DNA from 4 places in the Mesorhizobium sp. 131-3-5 genome. Region 3 is predicted to be linked to each of the others. Evidence: predicted binding sites of a transcription regulator. Region 3 holds the regulator's gene; each other region holds the start of a gene.
What was found. Region 3 encodes LexA, which represses DNA repair genes until DNA is damaged. Its sites were predicted from a motif close to TGTTCNNNNTGTGTTCNG; they were not measured.
Positions count from the first base shown of each region.

Region 1: JG747_RS36825 (ImuA family protein) is a predicted target of LexA. The motif match lies at 2,349-2,366, and genes of this name have one in related genera.
Region 2: uvrA (excinuclease ABC subunit UvrA) is a predicted target of LexA. The motif match lies at 2,173-2,190, and genes of this name have one in related genera.
Region 4: JG747_RS03005 (DNA recombination protein RmuC) is a predicted target of LexA. The motif match lies at 1,657-1,674, and genes of this name have one in related genera.

Region 1 covers NZ_AP023254.1:953,460-957,178, reverse strand. The annotation lists gene JG747_RS04545 (HpcH/HpaI aldolase/citrate lyase family protein) at 475-1,368, shown strand; gene JG747_RS04540 (DUF1737 domain-containing protein) at 1,417-1,623, shown strand; gene JG747_RS04535 (metallopeptidase family protein) at 1,786-2,208, opposite strand; gene JG747_RS36825 (ImuA family protein) at 2,390-3,415, shown strand; gene JG747_RS04530 (DUF6504 family protein) at 3,357-3,719, shown strand, end outside.
Region 2 covers NZ_AP023254.1:4,170,803-4,174,521, forward strand. The annotation lists gene uvrA (excinuclease ABC subunit UvrA) at 1-2,022, opposite strand, end outside; gene JG747_RS20270 (hypothetical protein) at 2,726-2,980, opposite strand; partial or broken gene JG747_RS20275 (ATP-dependent Clp protease proteolytic subunit) at 3,449-3,719, opposite strand, start outside.
Region 3 covers NZ_AP023254.1:4,272,423-4,276,141, forward strand. The annotation lists gene JG747_RS20780 (ComEC/Rec2 family competence protein) at 1-1,043, shown strand, start outside; gene lexA (transcriptional repressor LexA) at 1,037-1,774, opposite strand; gene JG747_RS20790 (GntR family transcriptional regulator) at 2,153-2,926, opposite strand; gene JG747_RS20795 (ABC transporter substrate-binding protein) at 3,079-3,719, shown strand, end outside.
Region 4 covers NZ_AP023254.1:642,022-645,740, reverse strand. The annotation lists gene JG747_RS03020 (GNAT family N-acetyltransferase) at 1-114, opposite strand, end outside; gene fmt (methionyl-tRNA formyltransferase) at 111-1,064, opposite strand; gene def (peptide deformylase) at 1,073-1,603, opposite strand; gene JG747_RS03005 (DNA recombination protein RmuC) at 1,707-2,978, shown strand; gene JG747_RS03000 (class I SAM-dependent methyltransferase) at 2,993-3,719, opposite strand, start outside.

The DNA of each region.
Region 1 (3,719 bases), 3.3 Mb from region 3:
CGAGGAGCTTTTCCGCAGGCCTGTGCAGTTTTCATGCAGGGCCGCGCATCACGGCTGGTGCGCTGCCCCACCATCCTACGGACGTTGGCGCTGCCCCAGGCAGGCTCCTTTCCTCTCCCTCCGGAGGGGGGGAGAGGTGGCTCGGCGAAGCCGAGACGGAGTGGGGGAACCAGCTGGCAACCCCCGCGAACGGACATAGGAAGGCACCAGGCGCAAGCATCGCCCCGCCTTGCACGCAAGGGTCGACCCCCCGCTCCGTCGAGCTTCGCTCGACACCTCTCCCCCGATCGACGGGGGAGAGGAAGGCTCTCTTCCGCAACGGCTGAGGAAGGGCGCCGAGCTTCTACCTCCCCTTGTGGGGAGGTCGGACCGAAGGTCCGGGTGGGGTGCTGGTCGCCGACCCCGCAGCTTCGCAGCGACCCTGCGCACAGCACCAACGCTTGCCTCGACCACCACAGACGGCATAGATCGGATATGACCGAACCCTACCGCCCGCGCCGCTCCGTCCTCTATGTCCCGGCCTCCAACGACAAGGCGCTTGCCAAGATCGCGCTTCTGTCCTGCGACGCAATCATCATCGACCTCGAGGATGCCGTCGCCCCGGCCGACAAGATCGCCGCCCGCGAAAAACTGCCCGCGATCTTCGCCAACCGCCCGGTCGCCAACAATCTCGGCCGCCGCTGCGAGATGGTGGTGCGCGTCAATGCGCTGGCCAGCGAATGGGGCGCCGACGACCTCTTGGCCGTGGCGAAAGTCGAGCCTGACGGCATCCTTTTGTCCAAGGTCGCCACGCCGCGCGACATCCTCGAAGTCGGCGACGTGCTCGACGACAATTTTGCCCCCGACAGCGTGAAACTCTGGGCGATGATCGAGACGCCCAAGGCGCTGCTCAACATCGGCGCCATTGCCGAACTGGGCCGCGATCCGGCCTCACGGCTCAATTGTTTCGTGGCCGGAACGAATGATCTCGCCAAGGAAACCGGTGTGCTGGTGACGGCGGACCGGCGCTACCTCGTGCCATGGCTGATGCAGATGGTGCTGGCCGCGCGCGCCGGCGGTCTCGACATGCTCGACGGCGTTGCCAATGATTTTCGCGACCTCGACGCCTTTGCCCGTGAGTGTGCGGAGGCGGCGGCCATGGGCTTCGACGGCAAGACGCTGATCCATCCGGCCCAGATCGACGCCGCGAACCGCGCCTTCGCGCCCTCGCCGCAGGCGGTCGCCGAGGCACGCGCGGTGAAGGATGCCTTTTCACGTGCCGAGAATACTGGCAAAGGCGTGATCGCGCTGAACGGCAAGATGGTCGAGCGGCTGCATCTGGCACAGGCCGAAAAACTGCTGGCGAAGGCGGCCGCCATCGGCGCATGATATAGCCCCATGCTCGCGGGCTATGGCACTTACGACAGGACTTGAGACATGAAACTCTACCGCTTTCTCACCGGCCCGGACGACGCCAGCTTCTGCCACAAGGTGACGGCGGCGCTGAACAAGGGCTGGCACCTGTTCGGCTCGCCGACCTACGCCTACGACAAGAAGGCCAAGACCATGCGCTGCGGCCAGGCCGTGGTGAAGGACGTCGACGGCCAGGAATATGGGCCGGACACCAAGCTCAGCGACTGGTAGATTTTGCAAAGCGCCGACGCAGGCTGTGTCGAGATTCAGGTCAGGCCGAGTCGAAAATGGTGGTGCCCGAGAACCGGAGCGGAGCGTACTTTTGGTACGTGAGCACCGGAAGCGCAGGGGACCGCAATTTGCAGGCCGGCATCACCTGAATATCGACACAGCCTACTCGGCTGCCTCTTCGATCTTCTCCATATCATCGTCCGACAGGCCGAAATGGTGGCCGATCTCGTGGATCAGCACATGGGTGACGATGTCGCCCAGCGTCTCCTCGTTCTCGGCCCAATAGTCGAGCATGGCGCGGCGGTAGAGCGTGATGCGGTTCGGGCCTTCGCCGGTCTGCGGGTTCCAGCGCTCGGCGATGCCGCGGCCCTCGAACAGGCCGAGCAGGTCGAACGGCGTCTCCAGCGACAGGTCGTCCATGATCTCGTCGGTCGGGAACTCGGCGATCTGGATGACGATCTCGCCGGTCAGCTTGCGAAAATCCTCCGGCAGATGGGCGTACGCCTCCAGCGCCAGGAACTCTATCTCCTCCATCGAGGGCGCGAGTTCGCCATGCCAGGTGCGGGTCTTATAGATGCGGGCCATGCTTTGTCCTTTGATCCGGCATATAGGCTTTCGCACCGGGCGAGGCAAATGAAGTGGCCGCTACGCCCTGTCGTGCAGGGTCTGCAGGAATAAATTCCTTGTGACTCTGCTTGACTCTTCGGGTCGGCTCTGGAATCCTAGAGAACATAACAGGAACAATTGTGAGTGGACACTGACCGTCATGGCGATATCAGCCGTGGCGCGGGAGACTGTTTTTGCCCTGCGCCGCCAGATCGCGAAGATCGAGGGAACGCTGCCCGAGCGCCTGCAGGCGCCGGCTGGCGCGCCGCTTGATGCCGACGCCAGCCCCGATCTCACGATCGTCCGGCGCGGTCTTGCCGCTGCCTTGCCGGATGCCTTCCTGCCTGTCGGCGTCGACCCCCTCGATGCCGCCCTGAGCGGCGGGCTGCCGAAAGCGGCGCTCAGCGAAATCCATGGCCTGGAAACCCGCGATTCTGGAGCCGTCGCCGGCTTTGCCCTGTCGCTCGCCAGCCTGATCCTCAAGCAGGCGCAAGGGCTGCCGGTGTTGTGGATCGGCACCACGGAAATCTTCCGCGAGGCGGGCTTTCCCTATGCCAGGGGACTGCAGGCCTCCTTCGGCATCGAACCGGAACAATTGCTGTTTTCCGAGGCGCCGAAACTCGTCGATGCGCTGTGGGTCGCCGAGGAAGCGGCGCGGATGACGGCCCTCGCCGCGGTCATCCTGGAAATCCGCGGCAATCCGCAGCGGCTCGACCTGACCGCGACGCGGCGGCTGCATGCGCGGGCGCAAAGTGCCGGCCGCCCCGTATTCCTGCTGCGGCAGGCGGCCGAGCCCGAACCGACGGCGGCGCCCGTCCGCCTCATCGTCTCGCCGGCGCCGGCCGTGCCGCGCGAAACCGTCGCCGGGCCGCTCGCCGGATCGATCGGCCGCCCGGCCTTCACCATCAGCATCGGCAAGAGCCGCACGGCCCTGCCTGGACAATTCACACTGGAGTGGAACCCCGATGAACGCGTATTCGACGAAAGAAGGGGCGAAGAAGGCCGGGCAAAGAATCCTGTCCCTGTGGTTTCCCTATCTGGCGGCCGAAAGGATCCTGCGGCAGCGTCTGGGGCGGTCCTGGCGTTCCCGGCCCCAAGATCATCCGACGCCATCTCATCCGCCACTGGTGATCAGCCACCGCCAGGGCAACGCGCAGCGCATCTCAGCCCTCGACGAGCGGGCTGAGGCACTGCACCTGAAGCGCGACATGGGCATTGCCGACGCGCGTGCCATGCATCCCTCGATCGACATCGTCGAGGCCGATCCGGAGGCAGACCGGCGCCTGCTCGAAGGCCTTGCCGACTGGTGCGACCGCTACACCCCGCTGGTGGCGCTGGACGGGGCGGACGGCCTGTTTCTCGACGTCACCGGCTGCACCCATCTGTTCGGCGGCGAACGCGCCATGCTGGACGACATCCTGTCGCGCTTCCTGCATCAGGGGTTCGATGTCCGCGCCGGCCTTGCCCCGACGCCGGGCGCGGCCTGGGCG
Region 2 (3,719 bases), 100 kb from region 3:
CTCGATCAGGAAGGTCGACTTGCCGCCGCCCGACACGCCGGTGACAGCGGTGAAGGTGCCGAGCGGGATCTCGGCGGTGACATTCTTCAGATTGTTGCCGCGGGCGCCGACGATTTTCAGGCGCCGGTTCTTTTTCGCCTCACGCCGGACCCCGGGGGTGGCCACTTCAAGCGCGCCCGACAGATATTTGCCGGTGATCGAATTGGGGTTGGCCATCACCTGCTGCGGCGTGCCCTGGGCGATGATCTCGCCGCCATGGATGCCAGCGGCCGGCCCCATGTCGACGACATAGTCGGCATGCAGGATGGCATCCTCGTCATGTTCGACGACGATGACGGTGTTGCCGATGTCGCGAAGGTGCTTGAGCGTATCGAGGAGGCGCGTGTTGTCGCGCTGATGCAGGCCGATCGACGGCTCGTCCAGCACGTAAAGCACGCCGGTCAGGCCCGAGCCGATCTGCGACGCCAGGCGGATGCGCTGGCTCTCGCCGCCCGACAGCGTGCCCGAATTGCGCGACAATGTCAGATAGTCGAGCCCGACATCGTTGAGAAAGCGCAGGCGCTCGCGGATTTCCTTCAGCACGCGCACCGCGATCTCGTTCTGCTTATCGTTGAGCTGCGCAGGCAGATCGGTGAACCATTTGTCGGCATTGCGGATCGACTGTTCCGTGACTTCGCCGATGTGCTTGCCGCCGATCTTCACCGCCAGCGCTTCCGGTTTCAGCCGATAGCCTTTGCAGACGGGGCAGGGCGTCGCCGACATGAAGCGCTCGATCTCCTCGCGCATCCAGGCGGATTCGGTTTCCTTCCAGCGCCGTTCGAGATTGGGGATGACGCCTTCGAAAGTCTTGGTCGTCTTGTAGGAGCGCAGGCCGTCATCATACTGGAAGGTGACTTCGCGCTCGCCGGTGCCGCGCAGGATCGCGTCCTGTGCCTCGGCGCTCAAATCCTTGAACTTGTCGCCGAGCTTGAAGTTGTAGGCCTTGCCCAAGGCTTCGAGCGTCTGCACGTAGTAGGGCGAGGTCGATTTCGCCCATGGGCTGACGGCGCCGTCGCGCAGCGACACGTTCTCGTCGGGCACGACGAGGTTGGGGTCGATGGCGCGCTGGCTGCCGAGACCGTCGCAGGTCGGGCAGGCGCCGAACGGGTTGTTGAACGAGAACAGCCGCGGCTCGATCTCGGGAATGGTGAAGCCGGACACCGGACAGGCGAATTTTTCCGAGAACAGGATGCGCTCATGCGTCTCGTTCTTCGACTTGTTGACCGAATCCTCGCCGGTCTGGCTGGAATCGAGCGGTTTATCGGCGAACTCGGCTACCGCCAACCCCTCGGCGAGCTTCAGTGCCGTCTCGATGGAATCGGCAAGGCGCGTGGCCAGATCGCCGCGCACGACGATGCGGTCGACGACGACGTCGATGTCGTGCTTGTATTTTTTATCGAGCGCCGGAACATCCGCGATCTCATAGAAGACTCCGTCGACCTTGACGCGCTGAAAACCCTTTTTCTGCAGTTCCAGCAGTTCCTTGCGATACTCGCCCTTGCGGCCGCGCACGATCGGCGCCAGCAGGAACAGGCGCGTGCCTTCCTCCAGCGCCAGCACGCGGTCAACCATCTGGCTGACCGTCTGGCTCTCGATCGGCAGGCCGGTGGCCGGCGAATAGGGCACCCCGACACGCGCGAACAGCAGGCGCATATAATCGTAGATCTCGGTGACGGTGCCGACCGTCGAGCGCGGGTTCTTCGACGTGGTCTTCTGCTCGATCGAGATGGCAGGCGACAGGCCGTCGATCTGGTCTACGTCGGGCTTCTGCATCATTTCGAGGAATTGCCGGGCATAGGCCGACAGGCTCTCGACATAGCGGCGCTGGCCTTCGGCGTAGATGGTGTCGAAGGCCAGCGACGACTTGCCGGAGCCCGATAGGCCGGTCATGACGATCAGGCTGTCACGCGGCAAATCGAGATCGACATTCTTCAGATTGTGTTCGCGCGCCCCGCGAATGGAAAGGAATTTATGGTCGGCCATCGCCGGTCGCCGCCTCAGATCTGGAATTCGTGGGATTGGCGGGATTGTCCCGGCCATCCCCTATGTAGGTGTTTTTGCCGCCACGTCGAGAGACGCCACAATTCCCGACAGAAGTCGTTTAACCGCCTTTCACGCGAAGGGGCAAGCAGAAAGAACAAAGGCCGAACACGCTCCTGACAAAGCTGTGCAGAAACCTGACCTGTACGTAACCTCCCGGCGATCACAATTTTCCGTAACCGGCTATTGAAGGTTGACGTGGCCGGCTCAGGGGAGCAGTCTCCTGAGGTCAGCGAAGCCGGCCGTCTTTCGATGGCCTCGCCGCCCCAAGGCGGCCTGCGAGACGCCGCAGGTATTTGCGATTTGCGCTTCGCTACGACAATGTCGCAACGGACACAGGAGCGGAGCATGACGCCACCGGATAGTCCCCAAGGGCTCCACGCCTCGTTGGAGCCGCGGCAGGCATAAGTGCCAGGGTTTAGCGTTTGCGCCACCCGACAAACCGTGACTTGCCGTATTCCCCAAAAATCAGAGACTGCTAGTCGGATCGTCGGCTGACGCCGCGTAGCATCCGAAATCAAACGCCGGCAGTACACTCCCGGCAAAATATGGATTTGAGATCCAGAAAAGCCCCGTCCGTTTGCCTAAGGCACGGCGGGGCTGTTCGTTTGAGGAAATGGCTGAACTGGCCCAGCGGAGGGGCTGCTCACCTTGGGGGCTTAAACCCGCCCGTGGCCATATCGACCGTGATGGTGCCGGAAATCCTGACATCGGTATCGCCGATCTTGAACGTGCCGTTGCCGTTGCTGGGGAACGCATCGTCGGGTTCCGGCTGGGGAGCCGGCTTGGCGATGCGATAATCACCGTTCACGCCGGGCAGGGCGCCTTTCTGTGCCTGGGAGGTATTGTCCGCGGCAAAAGCCCCGCCGGACGTCGCGGCGGTGATCGCAATGGCTGTCATGAGTCTGTTCAGGCGGTAGCGCATGGCATGACTATAGTGCGGCGCTCATTGCGAAACCAGACCAGCGGCGGCGAAATGGATGCGACGCCGTCAGCCTTCAATGTGATGATCAGGCTTCAAGGTCTTCAAATTTCTATATTAGTCTGACACAGGGCGTGCTGGCTGGCCTGGTTGCCAGTTGCTAAAATCCATGTAGCAGCGAATGGATATACCTTCGATTCGCACGTCGCCGCCACGCGCCAGACATCCATACCCTCCGGGAACATTAACTAGCAAGAAAAATGCCATGCATATTCCTGCTATAGCTAATATAGCGCGTAATGCTCGTTTGTTTGGATCGTTAGGCTTTGGCATTTATGCCCCTGTTGATAATTCAACGGATTCAATAGCGCCGAATTCATTGATAGGTGATAAAAACTATTTTCTGCATTTAGTGCATCTGCATTTAATTGATGACCAAAATCAGCCTCATGCCGCCTTTTTGCGGGTGTCGAAGACATGGTCGACAATGCCCCATGCCTGGGCCTCGCGAGCGGTCATGAAATGGTCGCGGTCGAGCGTGCGTTCGACCTCCTCATAGCTGCGGCCGCAATGCTGCGCGTAGAGTTCGGCCATGCGCTGTTTGGTCTTGCCGATCCGCTCGGCATGGCGCTGGATGTCGGAAGCCTGGCCCTGGAAGCCACCCAACGGCTGATGCAGCAGAACGGTGGCGTTCGGCAGCGCGACGCGGCGCCCCGGC
Region 3 (3,719 bases):
GACCGCCACCGCCAAAGCGATCCCTGCCGGGTTTTCTCACGCGAAAATTCCTGCTGGCGACGGGTGGGTTGGCGATGACATCCATCATCGCCGGCTGCGCCACGGCGCTGTTTGCCATCTGGCATTTCCAGCGTGTGTCGCCGCTCAGCCTGTTCGCCAATCTGGCCGTCATGCCGATCGTGTCACTGATTGTCATGCCTTTCGCTGTTCTCAGTTCGCTTGCGATGCCCTTTGGTGCCGACGGTCCCTTCCTTTACGTGATGGGCAAGGGCCTGACCGCAATGATCGCCATATCGGCGTGGATATCGGAGCGCTCCCCGGTCGATGCGGTCGGGCTGATTTCGCAGCAATCCGTGCTGCTGGTGACCATCGCCCTGATCATCGCGACGATGGCGACGACCTGGCTGCGGCTCGCGGCAGTGCCATTCGCGCTTGCCGGCCTGCTGACAGTATCGGATACGCGCGCCCCGGATGTGCTGATTTCCGAAGATGCGCGTTTGGTGGCGCTGCCGATCGGCGGTGGAGAACTCGCGGTCAGCCGGGCTCGCCCGAACGAGTTCACCGTCGACAATTGGAAACGCGCGCTGGTGTCCGAAACCATCGTCGTGCCGGAGATGTTCGACAAGGCGGACTGGCAATTCGACATTGCCGATGCCGCCAATCTGCCGCCGGGAGCGCCGTTTTATTGCACGGATGGCGTCTGTCTTGCCCGGCATCCGTCAGGGGCGATCATCGCGCATGTCGAAGACCGCAAGGACACCTGGAAGGCTTGCGGCTTCGCCGATTTGATCGTCGTCAATGACGCAACCGGCTATGATTCCTGCCACAATCCGCTGGTTGTTGTCGTCACCAAACGGCAACTTGCCCGCAAGGGCAGTGCCGCCGTCTTCTTCGACCGCCAATCGGCGACAGGTCCGCCAATCATCAGCTTCGCGGTGGACGGGCCATATCGGCCCTGGCACGAGCAGCGAAAATTTTCGCGCGAGGCGAGGGGGCTGCCGCCCTATCAAAAACCCGAAAAGCCGGCCGTTCCTGCTCAGTAGCGCCGGATCAACCCGACAAGCTTGCCTTGCACCTTGACCCTGTCTGGCCCGAAAATGCGCGTCTCGTAGGCCGGGTTGGCGGCTTCAAGGGCGATCGAGGCGCCCTTGCGGCGGAACCGTTTCAGGGTTGCTTCCTCCTCGTCGACCAACGCCACGACGATCTCGCCCGGGCTCGCCGTGTCGGCGTTGCGGATGATGACCGTGTCGCCGTCGAAGATGCCGGCGTCGATCATCGAGTCGCCCTTGACCTCAAGTGCATAATGCTCGCCACCCATGATCATGTCCGGCGGTACCGAGATCGAATGTGTCTGATGCTGGATGGCATCGATCGGCACACCAGCGGCGATGCGACCCATCACCGGGATCGACACGGCGGAAACCGCATCGTCATTATTGCCGGCCGCGGGCAAGCGCGATGCCGCCGGCTTGATCTGGCGGCCAAGACCACCCTGGCCGAGGCTGCCCTGGATGACGCTTGGCGAGAATTTCTTTGCCGCGTTGAGGCCGGGTGCGATCGAATCCGGCAGCCGCAGCACTTCCAGCGCCCGCGCCCGGTTGGGCAGCCGGCGAATGAAGCCGCGTTCCTCCAGTGCCGTGATCAGGCGATGAATGCCTGACTTGGAGGCAAGATCGAGCGCTTCCTTCATCTCGTCGAAGGAAGGCGGAATGCCGCTTTCCTTGAGCCGTTCATGAATGAACATCAGCAGTTCATGTTGCTTGCGTGTCAGCATGGCGGCCCCCAAGGCATTGAACGACGGGTGTGAATCAGAATCGAAAAACAAACCCAGAACAAACACTATCTGTTCCAGTTGTGTTCCGCAACTGTTTAAAGTTTAATGAATTTGTTAACGCGTCTGAAATTATTTGGCCCCGGCAGCGGGCCGCGCTCGACCGCTTCCGCTCCCCCGCAGGTTCATTGAAATCATTTTGGTTAATGGCCTGTGGCCTACCCCTGGATGCGGTTTGGCATCAGGCGTTTGAGAGGCGTCCACAGAGCGGATTTGTACGGTGTATCGATCCATTTCCGGCGGAACGAAACGAAATCAAAATGCCAACGGTCGCGGGTTCAGGCCGGCCACGGCCGCGTGGATCTGGACGCCGCGGCGACGTCATCCGGAAACCGCTTTCAGGCTGCCGGCGCGCGCGGTGTAGGTGTTGGCGCCGTTGTCTTCGCTGTGGACATAGACATGCAGCGTGTAGCCGATATGCGCCGTCATCAGCGCCTTTGCCCGCTCGACGTCGCGATCGAGCGCCGCTTCCATGATTGCGGTGTGATGCTCGATGGCGATCGCTTCGCGCAGCGCGTCCATAGCCTCGCCATAGCCGTCCTTGAGGCCGGCCGCCGCCCGCAATGTCGGCGCCAGGCCGAGAAACCGATGATGCCGACACAGCTGATCGGCGATCGTCGAGCGAAAGCGCAACAGCCAGTTCGACGTCGCCGCGCTCAGCAACGCCGCATGGAAGGCCTCGTGGCTCTCGTCCCATTTGTCGACGGCCGCATCGGAAGGGTCTTCGACCGCGGTCTTGCAGCGGGAGAGCCGGTAATGAGCGGTGACGACCGCGTCCTCCCATTCCCTGCCGCCGTTCGCGATCGATTCCAGGAACAGCGGCATTTCGACAACCATCCTTGCGCGCGCCAGGTCCTCGAGCTCGGCGCGCGACACGGGAGCGACGGCAAAGCCGCGATTGCTGATGGCGGTGACCAGGCGCTCGGCTTCAAGTCGGGACAAGGCTTCACGCAGCGGCGTCCAGCCGACGCCGTATGTGCTGCGCAGCGCGCTCAGCTTGAGCGGCGCGCCCGGCATGAGGCGGGTGGTCAGGATATCGCGCCGCAGCAGCTGATAGGCCGCCTCGGTCTTCGTGGAATTGTTCTGATCCTGCATCGCCATCCGTCCGTCATCGGCTTGCGAAAATTATATATGAAGCGGAGGTATGGCAAGAATTATATATAATGTTTGACACACGGCGGGCGACTGACCATGATCGCCGCAGTTGCCGTCCTGTGGGCGGCGCTGATCAAATCTGGGAGGAAATGATGTTGAAGTCGAAGTCCGCTTGGCTGTCGGGATTGGCCCTGGCAGGCGCATTAATGGTCAGCGCAGGCAGCGCCGCGGCCGATCAGATACGCATCGGCATCGCTAATTTCGGCGAGCATCCGCAGCTCAATGCCGCCATAGCCGGCTTCAAGAAGGCATTGACGGACAACGGTTTTGTCGAGGGCAAGGACGTCGTCTACACCGAAAGCCATACCAACTTCGATGCATCGCTGGTGCCGCAGATGATTGCCAAGCTGCAGGCGGAGCAGCCCAAGCTGATCTACACCATCACCACGCCGGTATCGCAGATCGCCAAGAAGGCGCTCGCCGGTTCCGGCATTCCGATCGTCTTTGCCGCTGTCACCGATCCGGTGGCGGCCAAGCTGGTGCCGTCGTGGGACGCCGGAGACGAAGGCATGACCGGCGCCAGCGATCTGCAGGATGTCGCCGCGGTGATGGCCTTCACCAAGAAGCTGCTGCCGAACGCCAAGCGCTTCGGGGTGCCTTACAATCCAGGCGAGGCCAATGACGTTGCCCTGATAGAAAAGATCAAGGCGGCGGCGCCGGCGGCCGGTTTCGAGGTCGTGGAAGTCGGCATCGACAACGTCAATGACATCCAGCAACGCATCGCTTCGCTCGC
Region 4 (3,719 bases), 3.0 Mb from region 3:
GACCAGCGCGTCGACCAGCCCGGCCTCCGCCTGCTGGCCGAATGCATGTTCCTCGACGAGGCGAATGGCCTCGCGATCCCGCGGCGTCGCCGCGCGTATCGACATCATGCTCATGAGAACTTCATTCCTTTTACGATCTTGGCTCCGCGCAGGAACTCCGACGCGGCGGCGGGCTTTCCGCCCGCACGTTGAACTTCGACCAGCCTGATCGCGCCTGCCCCGCAGGCGACCGTCAGCCGGTCATCGAGAATTCCTCCCGACTCGCCCGAACCTTCCGAAAGCGACAGGCCTTCGGATAGTGTCGAGCGAAGCAGTTTCAGCCGTTCCACGCGGCCGCCAATGTCAATTTCGGACCAAGCGCCGGGAAAGGGCGACAGGCCACGAAGATGGTTATGGACCTCGGCCGCGGGCCGCGTCCAATCCACCCGCGTCTCGGATTTATCGATTTTTCTGGCGTAAGTCACCCCTTCCGCCGCTTGCGCGGTAAATGTCAGGATGTTCCCTTCCAGCCGCGCCAGCGCTTCCACCATCAGGGCAGCACCAACGCTCATCAACCGATCATGCAGATCGCCGGCTGTCATATCGGGGTCGATGGCGCATTTTTCAAGCAATCCCACCGGACCGGTGTCGAGACCCTCTTCCATGCGCATCACCATCATGCCGCTTTCCAGGTCACCCGCCATGATGGCGCGCTGGATGGGGGCGGCGCCGCGCCAGCGCGGCAAAAGCGATGCATGGCCGTTGATGCAGCCAAGCCGGGGCGCGTCGAGAATTGCCTTAGGCAGCAGCAAACCATAGGCCACGACCACGGCGATATCGGCCCGCAGGGCGCTGAAAGCAGCCTGCTCGGCCTCGCCCTTGAGGGAGGCCGGCGTCCGCACCGCGATGCCCAGACGCTCGGCCTCGCGCTGTACCGGCGACGGCGTCAGCTCCAGCCCGCGCCGGCCGGCCGCGCGTGGCGGCTGGGTGTAGACGGCCGATACCTCATGTCCGGCCTCGGCGATCGCGCGCAACGTCGGCACCGAAAACTCCGGCGTGCCCATGAAGATGACGCGAAGGGGCATTCTTTCCCCTATCCCACCAGCTTGCCCGGCGCCTTGTCCTTGGCGAGCTTCTTGAATTTCTTCACCACCATGTCGCGCTTCAGCTTCGAGATGTGGTCGATGAACAGCACGCCGTTGAGATGGTCGATCTCGTGCTGCAGGCAGGTCGCCATCAGCCCCTCGGCCTCCATCTCCTGCAGCTTGCCGTCGCGGTCGAGATATTTCACCCGCACCGAAGCCGGGCGTTCGACCTCGGCATAATAGTCCGGGATCGACAGGCAGCCTTCCTCGTAGACCGAGCGCGCCTCAGCGGTTTCCAGGATCTCCGGGTTGATGAAGACGTGCGGCGCCGGCGTTTCGTCTTCCTTGGCGAGGTCGATCACCAGCATGCGCAGCGGCTCGCCGATTTGGATTGCCGCCAGGCCGATACCGGGCGCGTCATACATGGTCGCCAGCATGTCGTCGGCCAATTTGCGCAAAGGCGCGTCGATGCGCTCCACCGGCTTGGAAACCTGGCGCAGGATGGGATCGGGAAGGATGATGAGCTGCTTGATCGGCATGGCGTCCCACGTAAGACGTCCAGCGAAAAGCGTCAACCGGTGGACCTGAGCCTCGTTCACGTTTTGATCTGTGCCGGCCCCACGAATCGGCTATGCTGTCCACATGAATGATCTGAGCACCATCCTTTCCGAGCCTGTCGCACGGCTTGGCGCGTCGACAATCACGCTGGGCCACGCCTTGGCCTTCGGCGCCTTGTTGTTTCTCGGCCTGTTCGTGGCGCTGGTCATCGCGCTGTGGCGGTCGGCCAAGGCGCGCGCCGTCGCTGCGGCGGAAGCCGCCGACCATGCCCGCGACGCCGAGGCGCGGATGGCCGGCATCTTGCAAAGCCAGGCCGAGATGCAGGGCCGCATGGGCGCCATTGCCGAAGTGTTCGGCGCGCGCCAGGCGGAGCTGACGCAGTCAATCGGCCAGCGCCTCGACGCCATGACCGGCCGCATCGGCCAGACCATGACCGAGCAGACCAAATCCACCCATGAGAGCCTGGCGAAACTGCAGGAGCGGCTGGCGATCATCGACACCGCGCAAGGCAACATCCAGTCGCTCGCCGGCCAGGTCGTGCAGCTGCAGGCCATCCTCTCCAACAAACAGACGCGCGGTGCCTTCGGTCAGTCGCGCATGGAGGCGATCGTCGCCGACGGCCTGCCGCATGGCGCCTATGAATTCCAAGCGACGCTGTCGAATGGCAGCCGGCCCGATTGCCTGGTGAAGATGCCGAACGGCGCGCCGTCACTTGCCATCGACGCCAAATTTCCGCTGGAAGCCTGGAACGCCATCCGCGCCGCCGACGGTGCGGACCTGCAGAAGGTCGCGTCCCAGGCCTTCCGCCGCGACATCGAAATCCATGTCCGCGACATCTCGGAAAAATACCTGATCCAGGGCGAGACGCAGGATACAGCTTTCATGTTCGTGCCGTCGGAATCGGTCTTCGCCGAGATCCATGAGAATTTCGAGGCGATCGTCCACAAGGCGCACCGCGCCCGCGTCGTCATCGTCTCGCCGTCGCTGCTGATGCTGTCGATCCAGGTCATCCAGGCGATCCTCAAGGACGCCCGCATGCGCGAACAGGCGCATCTGATCCAGGGCGAGGTCATCCGGCTGATGGAGGATGTCGCGCGCGTCGACGAACGTGTGCGCAAGCTGCAGGTGCATTTCGGCCAGTCGGCCAAGGACATCGACGACATCCTCGTCTCGACGTCGAAGGTGACCAAGCGCGGCCAGAAGATCGAGGCGCTGGAGTTCGGCGCGCAGGCCGATGGCGATGCCGGCCCGGAGACGCCGTCACGGGCGCCTGCGGCGAAAATCGAGCCCGGCCCGCGCGTTGCCGATTCAAAGACCGGGCAGCTCAGGCTGCGGGTCGTCGAAGGCGACGACTAGCCGGCAATCCCGGCTTAGGCCACCGCCACGATGACGTGTGCCTGAATTTTGGCGGCAACCGCACCGCTGCCATGCCTGGCCGCAATCGCGGATGCGGCATAATCCGTTGCAGCGTCCAGTTTCCCGGGATCCCTGGCCTCGATTTCGGTGCGAAGCACCGTTCCCTGGCAATAGGCAACGGCCGGAATGCGCGGTGAGGGCGCACGGCTCTGTTCGGCTCTCGTCTCGATCGCCACATCGGAGAAGCCGGCCTCCTCAAGGTCTCCGCGGATCAGCGCCGTATCGTGGTAGCCATGCGGCGTGCGGGCCAGAAAGCGCGGCGGATCGTTCGGAAAAAGCCTGGCCAGCGCATTGGTCACATCATCGGCAAAGACATTCTCCTCGATGCGGTCCCATACGTTGAACAGGAAATGTCCGCCGGGCTTCAGCACCCGCCTGGCCTCGCGGTAGGCGGATGGACGGGTGGGAAAGAACATCGCGCCGAACTGACAACAAACCAGATCGAAGGCCGCGTCTTCAAACGGCAGCGCCATGGCATCGGCCTGGCGCCATTTGATGCGACTGTCGGGAGCCTGTAGCGAAGCGGCGTAGTCGAGCATCGGCTGGTTCAGGTCGGTCACGACATAGCTTGCGTCAGGGGACAGTTTCGGCGCCAAGGCACGGGTGACGACCCCGGTGCCCGCGGCGACTTCCAGCACGGCTTTGGGCGAGAAGGACGCTGCCCGCCGTGCAAGGTCCGCG